Regions from separate parts of the Pseudomonas sp. AC463 genome, predicted to be linked through region 3. Evidence: predicted binding sites of a transcription regulator. Region 3 holds the regulator's gene; each other region holds the start of a gene.
What was found. Region 3 encodes FliA, which starts transcription of late flagellar genes. Its sites were predicted from a motif close to CTAAAGTTTNNNNNNNNNNNGCCGNTAA; they were not measured.

Region 1 (5,483 bases), on a different contig from region 3:
TTGCGCTTCATGTCCAGCCGCGTCACGGCGGCATTCAGGAAGCCCAGATCGAAGCTGCTGTTGTGGCCCACCAGGATCGCGCGTTTGCAGCCATTGGCCTTCAACGCCTTGCGTACGCCACGGAAGATATCGGTCAGCGCCGCTTCTTCACTCACCGCCATGCGCAGCGGGTGATCGAGCTTGATCCCGGTGAACTCCAGGGCTGCTGCTTCGATATTCGCGCCTTCAAACGGCTCGACGCGGAAGAAGTGAGTGTGTTCCGGGTACACAAAACCCTGTTCATCCATGCCGATGGTCGTCGCGGCAATTTCCAGCAACGCATCGGTGGCGCAGTTGAAACCACCGGTTTCTACGTCGATAACGACCGGCAAGTAGCCGCGGAAACGTTCGGCCATCGGATGGCGCGAACCGCCGCCACCGCCGTGTTCCTGGTCGTCGTCGTAATGGTCTTCACTCACTTGCTTTCCTCCAGCAGGCGCCAGCGCAGTGTTTCACCGGCGCGCAGCGGGATAACAGTCAGCTCGCCAAACGGCAGGCTGGCAGGGGCGGTCCAGTCTTCACGGACCAGGGTAATGCGATCGGTGTTCGCCGGCAGGCCGTAGAAACGCGGGCCGTTGAGGCTGGCGAAACCTTCGAGCTTGTCCAGGGCGTTGCGCGATTCGAACGCTTCGGCATACAGCTCGATGGCGGCATAGGCGGTGTAGCAACCGGCACAACCACACGCAGCTTCCTTGGCGTGCTGGGCGTGGGGCGCCGAGTCGGTGCCGAGGAAAAACTTGGGGCTGCCGCTGGTGGCGGCGTCCAGCAAGGCCACCTGGTGGGTGTTGCGCTTGAGGATCGGCAGGCAATAGAAGTGCGGCCGAATCCCGCCCACCAGCATGTGGTTGCGGTTATAGAGCAGGTGATGCGCGGTGATGGTCGCGCCCACATTGGCCGAAGCCTCGGTGACGAACTGCACCGCATCGGCCGTGGTGATGTGTTCGAACACCACCTTGAGGGTCGGGAACAGCTCGACCACGCGGCGCATGTGCTCGTCGATGAAGATCTTCTCGCGATCGAATACGTCCACATCGCCACGGGTGACTTCACCGTGGATCAACAGCGGCATGCCGACTTCAGCCATGGCTTCGATGGCCGGCAGGATCTTGTCGATACTGGTCACGCCGGAATCGGAGTTGGTGGTCGCGCCGGCCGGGTACAGCTTGGCGGCATGCACAAAGCCGCTGGCCTTGGCCTCACGGATTTCTTCAGGTTGGGTACGGTCGGTGAGGTAGAGCACCATCAACGGTTCGAAGCGGCTGCCGGCCGGGCGCGCAGCGAGAATGCGCTGGCGATAGGCGTCGGCTTGCGCGGCATTTCGCACCGGAGGTACCAGGTTGGGCATGATAATCGCGCGGCCAAACGTGCGCGCTACATCGGCCACGGTTTGGGGTAACGCAGCACCATCGCGAAGATGAATATGCCAGTCGTCGGGACGCAGCAGGGTCAGGCGGTCGGACATTGGGGATTCCAGGCGGGTCAATCTGGTGGGAATGCTACCGGAAAAGACTCTTGCAGGCACTCGCTATCAAGTTTTGCCGGATGCATCCGATAGCCTTTTGTATGCCTTATCGATGTATGACGCTTTGAAGTGTTGTAGAAACCAGTGGAGCCTCCCGTGCGCCAGCATTATCTAGCCCTGCTCAGTGTGTTCGCCAGCCTGCCTGCGATGGCCCTCACGTTCCAGACACGTCTGGAGAATATTGAGTGGAAGGTGGAAGGCGACCAGTTCGAGTGCCGCCTTACCCAGCCGATCACCGATTTCGGCTCGGGTGAGTTCGTGCGCCGGGCCGGTGAGCAGGCGACTTTTCGTCTGAAAGCCTACAACGGCGCGCTGGGCGCGGGCTCGGCCACCTTGTTGGCGGCGGCTGCGCCGTGGCAGCCGGGGCGAGGGGATATCAACCTCGGTGCCGTGCGTGCCGGCAGTGGCGATGTGCTCTTTAATAGCTCTCAGGCCCAGGCCGGGCGTTTGTTCAGCGGCTTGCTCGAAGGGCGCAGCCCGACGGTACGGCATTACGGGCGCGAAGGCGGGTACTCGGAAATCCGTTTGTTGCCGGTGAAATTCAACAAGGCCTTCAACGACTATCAGCTGTGCACCACCAAGCTATTGCCGATGAATTACGATCAGGTCAAACAGACCGAAGTCGGCTTCCCCGGTGGCGGTATCGAGCTGGATGCGGCGGCCAAACAGAAGTTGTCGGTGATTCTGGCGTACATGAAGGCTGATCCTACGGTTAACCATATCGAGTTGAACGGCCATTCGGACAACAGCGGCAATCGCCTGAGCAACCGTGATGTGTCGCGCCGGCGCGCGTTGGCGGTGATGGACTACCTCAAGGCCAATGGCATAGAAGAGTCGCAGATCACCATGCGTTTCCATGGTGAAAGCTACCCGTTGGCGCCTAACACCAATGCAGCCAACCGCGCCCGCAACCGCCGCGTGAATATCCAGCTTGAACGGGTGGCTGCCCCCGAGAAACCGGCGCCCCAGGCTGCCGCTCCGAGCAACCCGGCGCACACCGCGTAAACGGCGGCCATCGGTCGCCCGTTCGACATAATCTGTCGCTTTATCTTCATTTGCTGTCGCGCCCCTGTAAATTCACGGTTTTGGTCGGTAGAATCGACGGCTTTCCGTACAACCCCGTGGAGTGATGGCATGGCCGACGTAAACAAGGTCGTTCTCGCGTATTCCGGCGGCCTGGACACTTCGGTGATCCTCAAGTGGCTGCAGGATACTTATAACTGTGAAGTGGTGACCTTCACCGCTGACCTGGGTCAGGGCGAAGAGGTCGAACCTGCACGTGCCAAGGCGCAAGCCATGGGCGTGAAAGAGATCTACATTGACGACCTGCGCGAAGAGTTCGTCCGCGATTTCGTTTTCCCGATGTTTCGCGCCAACACCGTCTACGAAGGCGAGTACCTGCTGGGTACTTCCATCGCACGTCCGCTGATCGCCAAGCGCCTGATCGAAATCGCCAACGAAACCGGTGCCGACGCCATTTCCCATGGCGCCACCGGCAAAGGCAACGACCAGGTGCGTTTCGAACTCGGTGCCTACGCCCTCAAGCCAGGCGTTAAAGTGATTGCTCCTTGGCGCGAGTGGGACCTGCTGTCCCGTGAAAAGCTGATGGATTACGCTGAAAAGCACGCCATCCCGATCGAGCGTCACGGCAAGAAGAAGTCCCCGTACTCAATGGACGCCAACTTGCTGCACATCTCCTATGAAGGCGGCGTGCTGGAAGACACCTGGACCGAGCACGAAGAAGACATGTGGAAATGGACCGTCTCCCCGGAGAACGCTCCAGACAAGCCTCAGTACCTGGAACTGACCTACCGCAACGGCGACATCGTCGCGCTGGACGGCGTCGACATGACCCCGGCCACCGTGCTGGCGACCCTGAACCGTATCGGCGGTGAACACGGTATCGGCCGTCTCGACATCGTTGAGAACCGTTACGTGGGCATGAAGTCCCGTGGCTGCTACGAAACCCCAGGCGGCACCATCATGCTGCGCGCCCACCGTGCTATCGAGTCCATCACCCTGGACCGCGAAGTGGCTCACCTCAAAGATGAGTTGATGCCCAAGTACGCCAGCCTGATCTACACCGGCTACTGGTGGAGCCCGGAGCGTCTGATGCTGCAACAGATGATCGATGCCTCCCAGGCCCACGTGAACGGCGTTGTGCGCCTGAAGCTGTACAAGGGCAACGTGATCGTGACCGGTCGCAAGTCCGATGAGTCGCTGTTCGACGCCAACATCGCCACCTTTGAAGAAGATGGCGGCGCCTACAACCAGGCCGACGCAGCGGGCTTTATCAAGTTGAATGCACTGCGCATGCGCATTGCGGCCAACAAGGGCCGTAAGTTGTTCTGAGTGCTCCGGTGATGTGAAAAATGGCCCCTTTTTCAAGGGGCCATTTTTTTTGCCTGTATATAAGGCTTGATGCTTCTGATGTTTATCAATGTTTAAAGTCGTTGAGGCTCGGATGCTCAGAAGTAGAGTGCTTGATGCAGTTGTTCTTTACACGCCTGAATGAATTATTTACACCTGATCAGGAACTATGTCTTACAGAAAATTCACACAAGAAAGTGTTATGTGAATATGGATTGTTGAAAGTTCTGTAGGAAATCAGGAGTGTAAATAGGTATGTCAAATGGAACTGAAATAATCGGGTTATTTTGGCCGGCCCGCCCGGGTGGAAGTCGCAGGCAAGGGACGTTTCCTGAAACTTGTGTGCGCTATGGTTACCATCACCCCCTTATTTGTTGGATATTTCATTCAAAATATGTGCGGCCCCGGAAAGATCTGAAAGGCTCCATAAAACTCGAAACATCTGAGTTAGCGTTTTTTTGTAGGTTAATTCCTAGCTGCTTGTGGGTTGCGTCTCTGCTTGCTCTTACTTGGGGGGGAACGCTATGCCAACTAGGAAACGACTAGGCTATTGTGTTTGCTCTGAATAATTCGAACAGCGAAATTGGACTTTCTCATGAATAAAGTGCTGATCGTGGATGATCATCCCGTCATTCGTCTTGCTGTGCGCATGCTTATGGAACGTCATGGTTATGAGGTCGTTGCCGAGACCGATAACGGTGTCGATGCGTTGCAACTCGCGCGGGAGCATATGCCGGACATTGTCATACTGGATATTGGAATTCCCAAGCTCGACGGGCTGGAAGTTATTTGCCGGCTGTCCTCCACCAAACAGCCGGCGCCGTTCAAGGTGCTGGTGCTCACATCCCAGGCACCTGGTCACTTCTCCATGCGCTGCATGCAGGCGGGCGCCGCCGGCTATGTGTGCAAGCAGCAGGACCTGACCGAGTTGTTGAGTGCCATAAAAGCGGTGCTCTCGGGCTATAGCTATTTTCCGAACCAGGCGCTGAATTCGGTGCGCTCCACCATGGGCAATGCCAGCGAGGCCGATATGGTCGAGCGTCTTTCAGGTCGGGAGATGATGGTGCTGCAACAGTTGGCTCGCGGCAAAACCAACAAGGAGATCGCTGATGGCATGTTCCTCAGTAACAAGACCGTCAGTACCTACAAGACACGTTTGCTGCTCAAGCTCAATGCGCGTTCGTTGGTGGATCTGATCGAGTTGGCCCAACGCAACGGGCTGGTATAGGGAGGGCGTTTACAGCGGCGTCGGCATAAAAAAGCCTCCGTAAGGGAGGCTTCCGGCCGTTACAGGCTCTGTCAGAGGTCGAAGTCGTAGTCGGCCAGCTGTTTTTGCAAGCGTCGCTCTTCCAGAAGATTGTCGATAGTGCGGCGTTTGCTCAAATTGGTCTTGGCTACCTCTGCCACAGGTACTTGCGCCCCATCCTCATCCGACTCAACGAGGTCGTCTTCCACTTCCAGTTGTTCTTTGCCAGTGCTCATAAGGTTCACTCCGGGCTAAGACTGCCGTTGGCGCTCCTTATAACGATAATCCATGGGCGGGTAAAAAAGA
Region 2 (5,483 bases), on a different contig from region 3:
CGATAGTTTGTCCCACTGACAGGACAATAGGCCGACCATGCAAGACCTCAACGACCTCTACTATTTCGCCAAAGTTGTCGAAGCCGGTGGTTTCGCCGCGGCCGGGCGCTTGCTGGGCATTCCCAAATCGCGGCTGTCGCGACGCATTGCCGAGCTGGAAGAACGCCTGGGTGCGCGCCTGCTGCAACGCACCACGCGGCAACTGACCCTCACCGCCGTCGGCGAGCGCTACCTGCGCCATTGCCAGGCGATGCTGCTGGAGGCGGAAATGGCCGACGAAGCGGTGGCGAGCATGTCCAGCGAACCGCGCGGGCGCCTGCGGGTCAGTTGCCCGGTGGGGTTGGCCCAGCACATGCTGCCGGAAATGGTCGCCGGGTTTCTGGCGGCGCACCCGCACGTGCAGCTGGAGATGACCTTGGTAAACCGCCGCGTCGACCTGGTCGCCGAAGGCATCGACGTCGCGTTGCGCGTGCGCGAACTGGGCGATGAAGACCCGCTGCTGGTCACCAAGCGCCTGCGCCAGGCGCACACCGTACTGGTCGCCAGCCCCGGGTTCATGCGCGATCGGCGGGTCGAAACCCTCGAAGACCTTAAACAGCTGCCGATTCTCGGCGCGCTCGAACCCGACCGCATGGTGCATCAACGCATTCTCGACCCGCAGGGCAACGCCCACGAACTGGTGATGGAGGCGCGCCTGGGCATCGAAGATTTCATCGTGCGCAAGGCCAGCGCCATCATGGGCCTGGGCTTCACCGTGCTGCCGATGATGTATTGCGAGGAGGAGCTGGCCAGCGGGCGCCTGGTGCAATTACTGCCGCAGTGGTCGTTGCCTGGCGGCTGGCTGCAGGCTGTGTACCCGCACCGACACGGTGTGCTGCCGGCGATTCGCGCCTGGATCGACTACCTGGAAGAAGGTTTCAAGGGCTGTGGAGACCGTTTGTTATGAAGATGACCGAAGCACAAGTCGCGCAATTCTGCCTGGGACTGCCCGGCGCGCGGGAAGACTACAAATGGGGCGGCGTGCGGGTATTTTCGATTGCCGGCAACAAGATGTTTGCCCTGCAGAACCTGCGCGGCGATTCGCTGGCGTTCAAGGTCGACAAGGAGCTGTTCCTTGGCCATGTCGACCGCCCGGGCATCCACCCGGCGCCGTACCTGGCGCGCGCGCAGTGGATCATCATGAACGCGCCCTACCCGCTGGGCGCCGAGGAGCTGCGTGGCTTGTTGCAGCGTTCCCACCAACTGGTGGTGAGCAAGCTGCCCAAGCGCACGCAAATCGGCTTGCTGCTAGAGGATTGAAACCAGCGTACCGCCGAGAAACAGCTGATCCAGCCAGAACACCTGGTGCAGCAGCACAATCACCCAGAACAGCACCTGGTACGACACCTTGCGCGTCTTGTGCCGGAACACCTGTTGGGCAATCAGCGCCCCCGGCCAACCGCCCGCCAGCTCCACGGCGTGCAGTATGTTTTCCGGGGTGCGCCAACTGTCGGTGCGGGCCTTGCGCTTGTCGCTCCAGTAGAGGAATAACGCGATCACGCTGACCACGCCATAGGCCACCAGCGGGATCACGGTTTCGCCGCGCTGCCAGACCAGTACCGAGCCCAGCAGCGGTGCGGCGCACAACAGCACAAACAGTGCGGCCTTGAGGCGTGGGCGCTGGATCATCATGCCTTGGCCGCTGCCCAGTCGATCCAGCCGAACTGCCAGGTGGCCAGGATCAGCAGGCCGAAGCCGATGCGGTACCAGGCAAACGCCGCATAACTGTGGCTGGCAATGAACTTGAGCAGGCCCTTGACCGCGATCATCGCGAAGATGAACGAGGTCACAAAACCAATGGCAAACACCGGCAGGTCGGCCGGCTGGAACAGGTCGCGGTATTTGTAGCCCGAATACACCGCCGCACCGACCATCGTTGGCATCGCCAGGAAGAACGAGAACTCGGTGGCGGTCTTGCGCGACAGGCCAAAGAGCAGGCCACCGATGATGGTCGAGCCCGAGCGCGAGGTGCCCGGGATCATCGCCAGGCACTGGGCAAACCCGACCTTGAGCGCGTCCTTCCAGGTGATGTCATCCACCGTTTCGGCGTGCACCTCATGCTCGCGGCGTTCGGCCCAGAGCATGATCACGCCGCCCACCACCAGGGCCGTGGCCACGGTGATCGGGTTGAACAGGTAATGGTGAATCAGGTCGGCGAAAATCACCCCCAGCACCACGGCCGGCAGAAAGGCGATCAGCAGGTTTACGGTAAAACGCTGGGCCTTGCGCTGCGTTGGCAGGCCGGTGACCACTTCGAAAATCTTGCCGCGAAACTCCCAGACCACCGCCAGGATGGCGCCGAGCTGGATGATGATATTGAACGCGTTGAAACGGTCGCCGGTGAAGTCCAGCAAGTCGGCGACGATAATCTGGTGGCCGGTGCTGGAGATCGGCAAGAACTCCGTCAGCCCCTCCACAACGCCCAGAATCAACGCCTGAATGGCGGTCCACAAATCCATACTTCCCCCAAAGGTCATGCTCGATGGCATGCCTTATTGATCTTTTTTAGTGGTTCACTGACGGCAAGGCCTGGCGTTCATATTCAACGCAGGCCTGCAAAAATTGCGTGAAAAATCAGGCAGAACTCAGGTTTTGCGATTTCAGGCCGAAAGCCTATCAGACAAGCCGCAAAAGTCGATGCAGCGCCCACAATTATAAAAAGCACGGAGTGACAGGACGATGAACAGTTTGCGCAATATGTCGATCAGCCGACGCCTCTGGCTGATCCTGATAGTCGCCGTGCTGATGCTGCTGGCCCTGGGTTTGCTGATGCTCAAGCAGATCCACGACGACCTGTACCAGGCCAAGCGCCAGCAAACCCAACACGTGGTGCAGACCGCCAGCGGGATCCTGACGTTTTATCACGGCCTCGAAACCACCGGCGTGATGACCCGCGAAGCCGCGCAGAAGCAGGCCCTTAGTGCCGTGCGCGGCTTGCGTTATGACCATGACGACTATTTCTGGATCAACGACCTCACGCCCGTGATGATCATGCACCCGGCCAACCCCAAGCTCGATGGCCAGAACCTCTCGGCAATCCGCGACCCCGACGGGTTTGCCGTGTTCAACGAATTCGTGATCCTGGCCAAGGCCAAGGGCGCCGGCATCGTCAACTACCGCTGGCCCAAGCCCGGCGCCGACGCACCGGTGGCGAAAACCTCGTATATCCAGCTGTTCGAGCCGTGGGGCTGGATCATCGGCTCCGGCGTGTATGTGGACGACGTGCAAACCGAATTCAGTGGCCAGGTGTGGAAAGCCTCGTTCATGGGCCTCGGCATCGCGCTGGTGATGGGTTTGCTGGTGGCGCTGATCGCCCGCAGCATCGTGCGGCCATTGCAGGCGGCGGTGAATGCCATGGGCAATATCGCCAGTGGTGAAAGCGACCTGACCCGCAGCCTCGACACCCATGGCCGCGATGAGGTCACCCAACTGTCCCAGCACTTCAACAGTTTTACCGCCAAACTGCGCCAGGTGGTCGGCCAGTTGCAGGTGTGCGCCAATGCGTTGGGCCAGTCCTCGCTGGAACTGGGCACCAACGCTACCCAGGCCCACGACCGCAGCCAGCAACAGTCGCAGCAGATGGAGCTGGTGGCCACCGCCATCAATGAAGTCACCTACGGCGTGCAGGACGTGGCCAAGAACGCCGAGCACGCCGCCAGTGAAATGCGCGACGCCCAGGCCCAGGCGCAGCAGGGTCAGGTCAATATCGACGGCAGCCTGCAACAGATCGACCAACTGTCCAGCACCATCAACCAGGCTGTTGAGGTGATCCGCACGCTGTCCAGCGAAAGCACGCAGATCGGCGGCGTACTCGAAGTGATCCGCTCCATCGCCGATCAGACCAACCTGCTCGCCCTCAACGCGGCGATTGAAGCCGCCCGCGCCGGTGAACAAGGCCGTGGGTTTGCCGTGGTGGCCGACGAAGTGCGCCTGCTGGCCCAGCGCACGCAGAAATCCACCGCCGAAATCCAGGTGATGATCGAGCGCCTGCAAGGCCATTCGGAAGCCGCAGTCAAGGTAATCAGCGACAGCCACAGCGCCTCGCAGCTGACCATCGAACAAGCCGGCCAGGCCGGCGCGAGCCTCACCGCCATCGGCCAGGCGCTGCGCAACCTCAACGGCCTGAACGCCTCGATTGCCAGCGCCACCCTGCAACAGGCGCATGTAGTGGAAGACATCAACCAGAACGTGACCCAGGCGGCGGGCTTGTCCCACAGCACCGCGTTGGCGGCCGAGCAATCGAGCGTGGCCAGCATGCAACTGCGTGGCCTGAGCGAACAACTCGACGGGCTACTGCGCCAATTCAAAGTCTGACGCGATTAAAAAATGTGGGAGGGGCGGTGTTTTGTAGATGGCTTGCCTCTGGGTACAATCACCGCCCTCTCCCACTTCCCCAAGGAACCGCCATGTCCGGGCTTGAACTGTTCGCCGCTGCCCTGGGGGTGATTGCCGTGTGGTTGACCGTCAAGCAGAACCCCTGGTGCTGGCCCATCGGCCTGGTGATGGTGCTGCTCTACACCTGGGTGTTCTTCGACGTGAAGCTCTATTCCGACATGCTGCTGCAAGTGGTCTACGCCGTATTGCAACTGTACGGCTGGTGGCAATGGACCCGCGCCGGCCAGGTCAAGCAAGGCCGCCAGGTCACCAGCCTGGGCGTGCCGGCGATCATGCTCAGCCTCGCCGTCGGCGCCGTGTTCAGCCTGTTGCTCGGCGCCGCCATGGCCCATTGGACGGACGCCGCCCAGCCGTGGCTCGACGCCGCCCTCACCGGCTTCAGCCTGGTGGCGCAAATGTGGATGGCGCAAAAACGTGTGCAATGCTGGCCGCTGTGGATTGCCGTGGATGTGATCTTCGTCGGGCTGTTCCTCTATAAAGGCCTGTACCTCACCGCCGCGCTCTACGCGCTGTTCACCGTGATCGCCGTGCAAGGCTGGCGCGAATGGCGCGCCGACCCGGCGCTGCACGCATGAAGGTGGTGGTACTGGCGGGGCCTGAATCCAGCGGCAAAAGCTGGCTGGCCGCCGAGTTGCACGCGCACTTTGGCGGGCTGATGGTGGGTGAATATGTGCGCTATTTCATCGATCAGCATCAGCGCGATACCTGCCTGGCGGATATTCCCGCCATCGCCCATGGCCAACTGGCCTGGGAAGATGCCGCCCGTGCTGAACAGCCCGCGCTGCTGATCCTCGACACCCACCTGCTGACCAACCAACTATGGAGCCAGACCCTGTTCGGCGACTACCCGGCCTGGCTCGACGATGAACTCCTCGCCCGCCACTACGACCTGCATCTGTTGCTGTCGCCCGAGGACGTGGAATGGACGGCCGATGGCCAACGCTGCCAACCGGAGCTGGCGGACCGCCGGGCATTTTTCCAGGGCAGCCTGGACTGGATGCAACAGCATCAACAGCCAGTGGTGGTGATTCGCGGGAGTTGGGAGGAGC
Region 3 (5,483 bases):
CGGCTCGGGTTCCGGCGCGGCTTCAACCACCGGCGCCGCCGACAGGTCGGCAGGCTCTGCATAGCGCGCCAGGGCGGCCAGCAGTTCCGGGGTGGCGGCGGTGATCGGAGCACGTTCGCGCACTTCGCTGAACATGCCGTTGACCGCATCGAGTGCTTCGAGAATCACGTCCATCAATTCCGAATCAACGTGACGCTCACCCTTGCGCAGGATGTCGAACACGTTCTCGGCGATGTGGCAGCACTCCACCAGCTCATGGAGCTGGAGGAAGCCGGCGCCCCCTTTTACAGTGTGAAAACCGCGAAAAATTGCATTGAGCAGGTTCGCATCATCCGGGCGGCTTTCCAGCTCGACCAGTTGTTCGGACAGTTGCTCTAAAATTTCGCCGGCCTCTACAAGGAAATCCTGAAGGATTTCTTCATCGGCGCCGAAGCTCATGTGGGTGCTCCTTAGAAGCCTAAACTGGATAACAGGTCATCTACGTCATCCTGACCTGACACAACGTCTTCACGTTTATCGGCATGAATCTGCGGACCTTCACCCTTGGCGAGATGTTTTTGTGGATCTTTTTCCGAGAGGATCGCTTCGCGGTCATGTTCGATGCCTGCAAAGCGGTCTACCTGGCCTGCCATAAGCACTAATTTGAGCAAGTTGCTTTCCACTTCGGTGACCAATTGGGTCACACGCTTGATCACCTGACCGGTGAGGTCCTGGTAATCCTGCGCCAGCAGAATGTCGTTGAGGTTGCTGGAAACCGTGCGGTTTTCCTGCTCGCTGCGCGACAAAAATCCTTCAACCCGACGCGCCAGCTCACGGAACTCTTCAGCCCCCACTTCCCGGCGCATGAAGCGGCCCCAGTCGTGGCTCAGGGCCTGAGCTTCAGTGGCCATGCCATTGACCAGGGGCGTGGCGTTTTCCACCAGGTCCATAGTGCGGTTGGCCGCCGCCTCAGTCAGCCTGACCACATAGGACAGGCGTTCGGTGGCATCAGTGATCTGCGAGATTTCCTCGGCCTGGGGCATATGCGGATCAATCTGGAAATTGACGATCGCACTGTGCAGCTCGCGTGTGAGCTTGCCCACTTCCTGATACAGGCCGCGGTCACGGGTCTGGTTGAGCTCATGGATCAACTGCACCGCGTCGCCGAACTGGCCTTTTTCAAGGCTTTCGACCAACTGGTGAGCATGCTTTTTCAGGGTCGACTCGAAGTCTCCCTGTGATGATTCTTTATGCTCCATAGCTCCCCCGCGATGGCATTAGCCGTGGATGCGTTCGAAGATTTTTTCGATCTTCTCTTTCAAGGCCAATGCAGTGAATGGCTTGACCACGTAGCCGTTAACCCCAGCTTGGGCGGCTTCGATGATCTGCTCACGCTTGGCTTCGGCGGTCACCATCAGCACAGGCAGGCTGCGCAGCTTTTCGTCAGCGCGCACGTGGCGCAGCAGGTCGATACCGGTCATGCCCGGCATGTTCCAGTCTGTTACCAGAAAGTCGATGCTCCCGCTGTTGAGGATCGGAATCGCCGTAATGCCGTCATCCGCCTCGACCGTGTTAGTGAACCCAAGGTCACGCAACAGGTTTTTTATGATCCGCCGCATCGTTGAGAAGTCATCAACGATGAGGATTTTCATGTTCTTGTCCAATTCGACCTCCAAGCAGTCTTAAACGCGCCCAGCACCTGGACGCGCCATTTCAATCAACAGGCATTACACAAAAAGGACTGCCGGGAGCACCACGGATTGAAGCCGCGAAGGTCTATCACCCTCGCGGCCTCGCTTTGCAGTGCTCCCCAACACTGCCTGTCAGCGCGCTCGCCACTCTCCCAAACGCCCCCGCAAGCGGGCTGCGCACTGGCTATGCAACTGGCTGACCCGCGATTCGCTGACCCCCAGGACCTCACCGATTTCCTTGAGGTTCAGCTCTTCGTCGTAGTACAGCGCCAACACCAGCCGCTCACGCTCCGGCAAATTGGCAATCGCGTCGGCCAAGGCGCCCTGGAAACGTTCATCTTCCAGGTCGCGCGATGGCTCCATATGAGCGCTCGCGCCGTCCTCGTGCAGCCCTTCGTGTTCGCCGTCCTGCAACAGGTCGTCGAAACTGAACAGGCGGCTGCCCAAGGTATCGTTCAAAATCCCGTAGTAATCGTCGAGACTCAATTGGAGTTCGGCCGCAACTTCGTGATCTTTAGCGTCGCGACCGGTTTTTGCTTCAATTGCGCGAATTGCGTCACTGACCATGCGCGTATTGCGGTGTACCGAACGCGGCGCCCAGTCACCTTTACGCACTTCATCGAGCATCGCGCCACGGATGCGGATACCCGCATACGTCTCGAAACTCGCACCCTTGCTCGCGTCGTACTTGGTCGACACTTCGAGCAGGCCGATCATGCCCGCCTGGATCAGGTCTTCGACCTGGACGCTGGCGGGCAGGCGTGCCAGCAAGTGATAGGCGATGCGCTTGACCAGGGGCGCGTAGCGCTCGATCAATTCGCCTTGGCTGTCACGGGCAGACTTCTTGTACGCGTTGTAGCCAGTCGCTGTCATAGCACGGGTCCTGCGCTCGTCTGATGCACCAATCGCTCGACGAAAAACTCCAGATGCCCCCGCGGGTTGGCGGGCAACGGCCAGGTATCGACCTTCTGGGCAATAGCCTTGAACGCCAGAGCGCACTTGGAACGAGGGAACGCTTCGTAGACTGCACGCTGCTTTTGCACAGCCTTGCGCACACACTCGTCGTAGGGCACTGCGCCGACGTATTGTAAGGCGACATCGAGAAAGCGATCCGTGACCTTGGTCAACTTGGCGAACAGGTTGCGACCTTCCTGCGGGCTCTGGGCCATATTGGCCAGCACGCGGAAGCGGTTCATGCCGTAGTCACGGTTGAGCAGTTTGATCAGGGCGTAGGCGTCGGTGATCGAGGTGGGTTCGTCGCACACCACCAGCAACACTTCCTGCGCAGCGCGCACGAAGCTGACCACGGACTCGCCGATCCCGGCGGCGGTGTCGATCACCAGCACGTCGAGGTTGTCGCCGATATCGCTGAACGCCTGGATCAGGCCGGCATGCTGCGCCGGGCTCAGATGCACCATGCTCTGGGTGCCGGAAGCGGCCGGCACGATGCGGATGCCACCGGGGCCCTGCAGCAGCACGTCGCGCAGCTCACAGCGGCCCTCGATCACATCGGCGAGGGTATGTTTGGGCGTCAGTCCCAGCAGAACGTCGACGTTCGCCAGCCCCAGGTCAGCATCCAGCAGCATGACGCGACGGCCAAGCTCTGCCAGGGCCAGGGACAAATTCACTGACACGTTAGTTTTCCCGACGCCACCTTTGCCGCCGGTCACCGCGATCACCTGTACGGGATGCATGCTGCCCATTTTATTTCTTTACCTTGTCTTGCTTAGACGCAGGCTACATGGCTTGGCCGCGTGAATCGCTTGCAGACCATCGATGTAGATACATTTCACGGTGTTCATCCTGCCCTCAACCCACCCGCTTTGCCGGGTTGTGGTAGAGGTCGGCGAACATATCGGCCATCGCTTCCTCGCTAGGCTCTTCTTGCATTTGCACGCTGACTGCACGGCTGACCAACTGATGACGGCGCGGCAGATGCAGATCATCCGGGATCCGCGGGCCGTCGGTCAGGTAGGCGACCGGCAATTCATGACTGATGGCCAGGCTCAGCACCTCGCCCAGGCTCGCGGTTTCATCGAGCTTGGTGAGGATGCAACCGGCCAGGCCGCAGCGTTTGTAACTGTGGTACGCAGCGGTAAGAACCTGTTTCTGGCTGGTGGTTGCAAGCACCAGGTAATTTTTCGATTTGATCCCACGTCCGGCCAGGCTTTCGAGCTGCATGCGCAACGCCGGATCACTGGCTTGCAGGCCGGCGGTGTCGATCAGCACTACGCGTTTGCGCAGCAGCGGGTCGAGGGCGTTGGCCAGGGACTGGCCCGGGTCTACGTGGGTCACCGACACATTCAGGATGCGGCCCAGGGTCTTGAGCTGCTCCTGGGCGCCGATGCGGTAGCTGTCCATGCTCACCAGCGCAATGTTGTGCGCGCCGTACTTGAGCACATACCGCGCCGCCAGCTTGGCCAGGGTGGTGGTCTTGCCCATGCCGGCAGGGCCGACCATGGCGATCACACCGCCCTCTTCCAGCGGCTCGACTTCCGGGGTGACGATCATGCGCGCCAAGTGCGCCAGCAACATGCGCCAGGCCTGGCGGGGTTCTTCGATTTCGGTGGTCAGCGCCAGCAGGTCGCGGGACAACGGGCCGGACAGGCCGATACGTTGCAGGCGACGCCACAGGTTGGCCTGCTGCGGCTTGCTGCCTTGCAGCTGGGTCCAGGCCAAGGAGCCGAGTTGTACTTCGAGCAGCTCGCGCAGGCCGTTGAGTTCAAAGCGCATCGAGTCGAACACACGCTGGTCGACTGCGGCAGCCGGGGCTGGCGCGGCAGGACGCGGCGGCTCTTTGAACGTAGGCTCAACCAGCGGCTCGGCGGCGGTCAGCGGCAGGCCGGCAAACAACTGGCGGTTGGTGGTGGCATCGCTGTCGCCACGCATGCTCAATTCAGCCTGGGCCGAGACGATGCGCGACGCGGTCTTGCGCAGCTCGTCTTCGAGCTCCATGTTCGGCACGCGCGGGGCCAGGGCCTGAGGGGTGTAATCCAGGGCAGCCGTCAGCTCGACACCGCCGGCAATACGACGGTTACCGATAATCGCGGCGTCGGCGCCCAGCTCATCACGGACCAGTTTCATGGCCTGACGCATATCGGCGGCGAAAAAACGCTTAACTTGCATAACCCACTACCCTCAGCCGTTCGGCCCTACTGTCGCGACGATAGTCACTTGCTTATTGTCAGGAATTTCCTGATAAGCCAAAACGTGCAAATTCGGTACTGCCAGGCGTCCAAACCGCGACAACATCGCCCGGACGGGGCCCGCCACCAGCAGAATCACCGGTTGGCCCTGCATCTCCTGGCGCTGTGCGGCGTCGATCAACGAACGCTGCAGCTTCTCAGCCATGCTTGGCTCCAGCAGAACGCCCTCTTCCTGGCCTTGTCCTGCCTTCTGAATACTATTGAGCAATATTTGTTCCAACCTTGGTTCCAAGGTGATAACAGGCAGCTCGGAGTCAAGCCCTACAATGCTTTGGACGATTGCGCGCGACAATCCGACGCGCACCGCAGCCACCAGGGCGGCAGTATCTTGACTCTTGGCGGCATTGTTGGCGATGGCCTCGGCAATGCTGCGAATGTCGCGTACCGGCACCTGTTCGGCCAGCAGCGCCTGCAACACCTTGAGCAACTGCGACAGCGATAGCACGCCCGGCACCAGTTCTTCCGCCAGTTTAGGCGACGCTTTGGCCAGCAAGCCCATCAATTGCTGGACTTCCTCGTGGCCAATGAGCTCGTGGGAGTGCTTGTACAGGATCTGGTTGAGGTGGGTGGCGACCACGGTGCTGGCGTCTACCACGGTGTAACCCAG

Region 1: AC0IYH_RS20805 (flagellar protein MotY) is a predicted target of FliA. The motif match lies at 1,567-1,594, and genes of this name have one in related genera.
Region 2: AC0IYH_RS01825 (methyl-accepting chemotaxis protein) is a predicted target of FliA. The motif match lies at 2,624-2,651, and genes of this name have one in related genera.

The regions. Positions count from the first base shown of each region.
Region 1 covers NZ_CEEDDZ010000016.1:171,068-176,550, reverse strand. Annotated here, with positions in the region: gene rnt (ribonuclease T) at 1-458, opposite strand, end outside; gene pyrC (dihydroorotase) at 455-1,501, opposite strand; gene AC0IYH_RS20805 (flagellar protein MotY) at 1,658-2,566, shown strand; gene AC0IYH_RS20800 (argininosuccinate synthase) at 2,696-3,913, shown strand; gene AC0IYH_RS20795 (response regulator transcription factor) at 4,527-5,159, shown strand; gene AC0IYH_RS20790 (PA3496 family putative envelope integrity protein) at 5,231-5,413, opposite strand.
Region 2 covers NZ_CEEDDZ010000001.1:386,397-391,879, forward strand. Annotated here, with positions in the region: gene AC0IYH_RS01805 (LysR substrate-binding domain-containing protein) at 38-946, shown strand; gene AC0IYH_RS01810 (MmcQ/YjbR family DNA-binding protein) at 943-1,299, shown strand; gene AC0IYH_RS01815 (DUF1294 domain-containing protein) at 1,288-1,671, opposite strand; gene AC0IYH_RS01820 (undecaprenyl-diphosphate phosphatase) at 1,668-2,498, opposite strand; gene AC0IYH_RS01825 (methyl-accepting chemotaxis protein) at 2,719-4,353, shown strand; gene pnuC (nicotinamide riboside transporter PnuC) at 4,446-5,009, shown strand; gene AC0IYH_RS01835 (AAA family ATPase) at 5,006-5,483, shown strand, end outside.
Region 3 covers NZ_CEEDDZ010000031.1:46,545-52,027, forward strand. Annotated here, with positions in the region: gene AC0IYH_RS27560 (chemotaxis protein CheA) at 1-438, opposite strand, end outside; gene AC0IYH_RS27565 (protein phosphatase CheZ) at 450-1,238, opposite strand; gene AC0IYH_RS27570 (chemotaxis response regulator CheY) at 1,257-1,631, opposite strand; gene fliA (RNA polymerase sigma factor FliA) at 1,803-2,543, opposite strand; gene fleN (flagellar synthesis regulator FleN) at 2,540-3,373, opposite strand; gene flhF (flagellar biosynthesis protein FlhF) at 3,480-4,796, opposite strand; gene flhA (flagellar biosynthesis protein FlhA) at 4,809-5,483, opposite strand, start outside.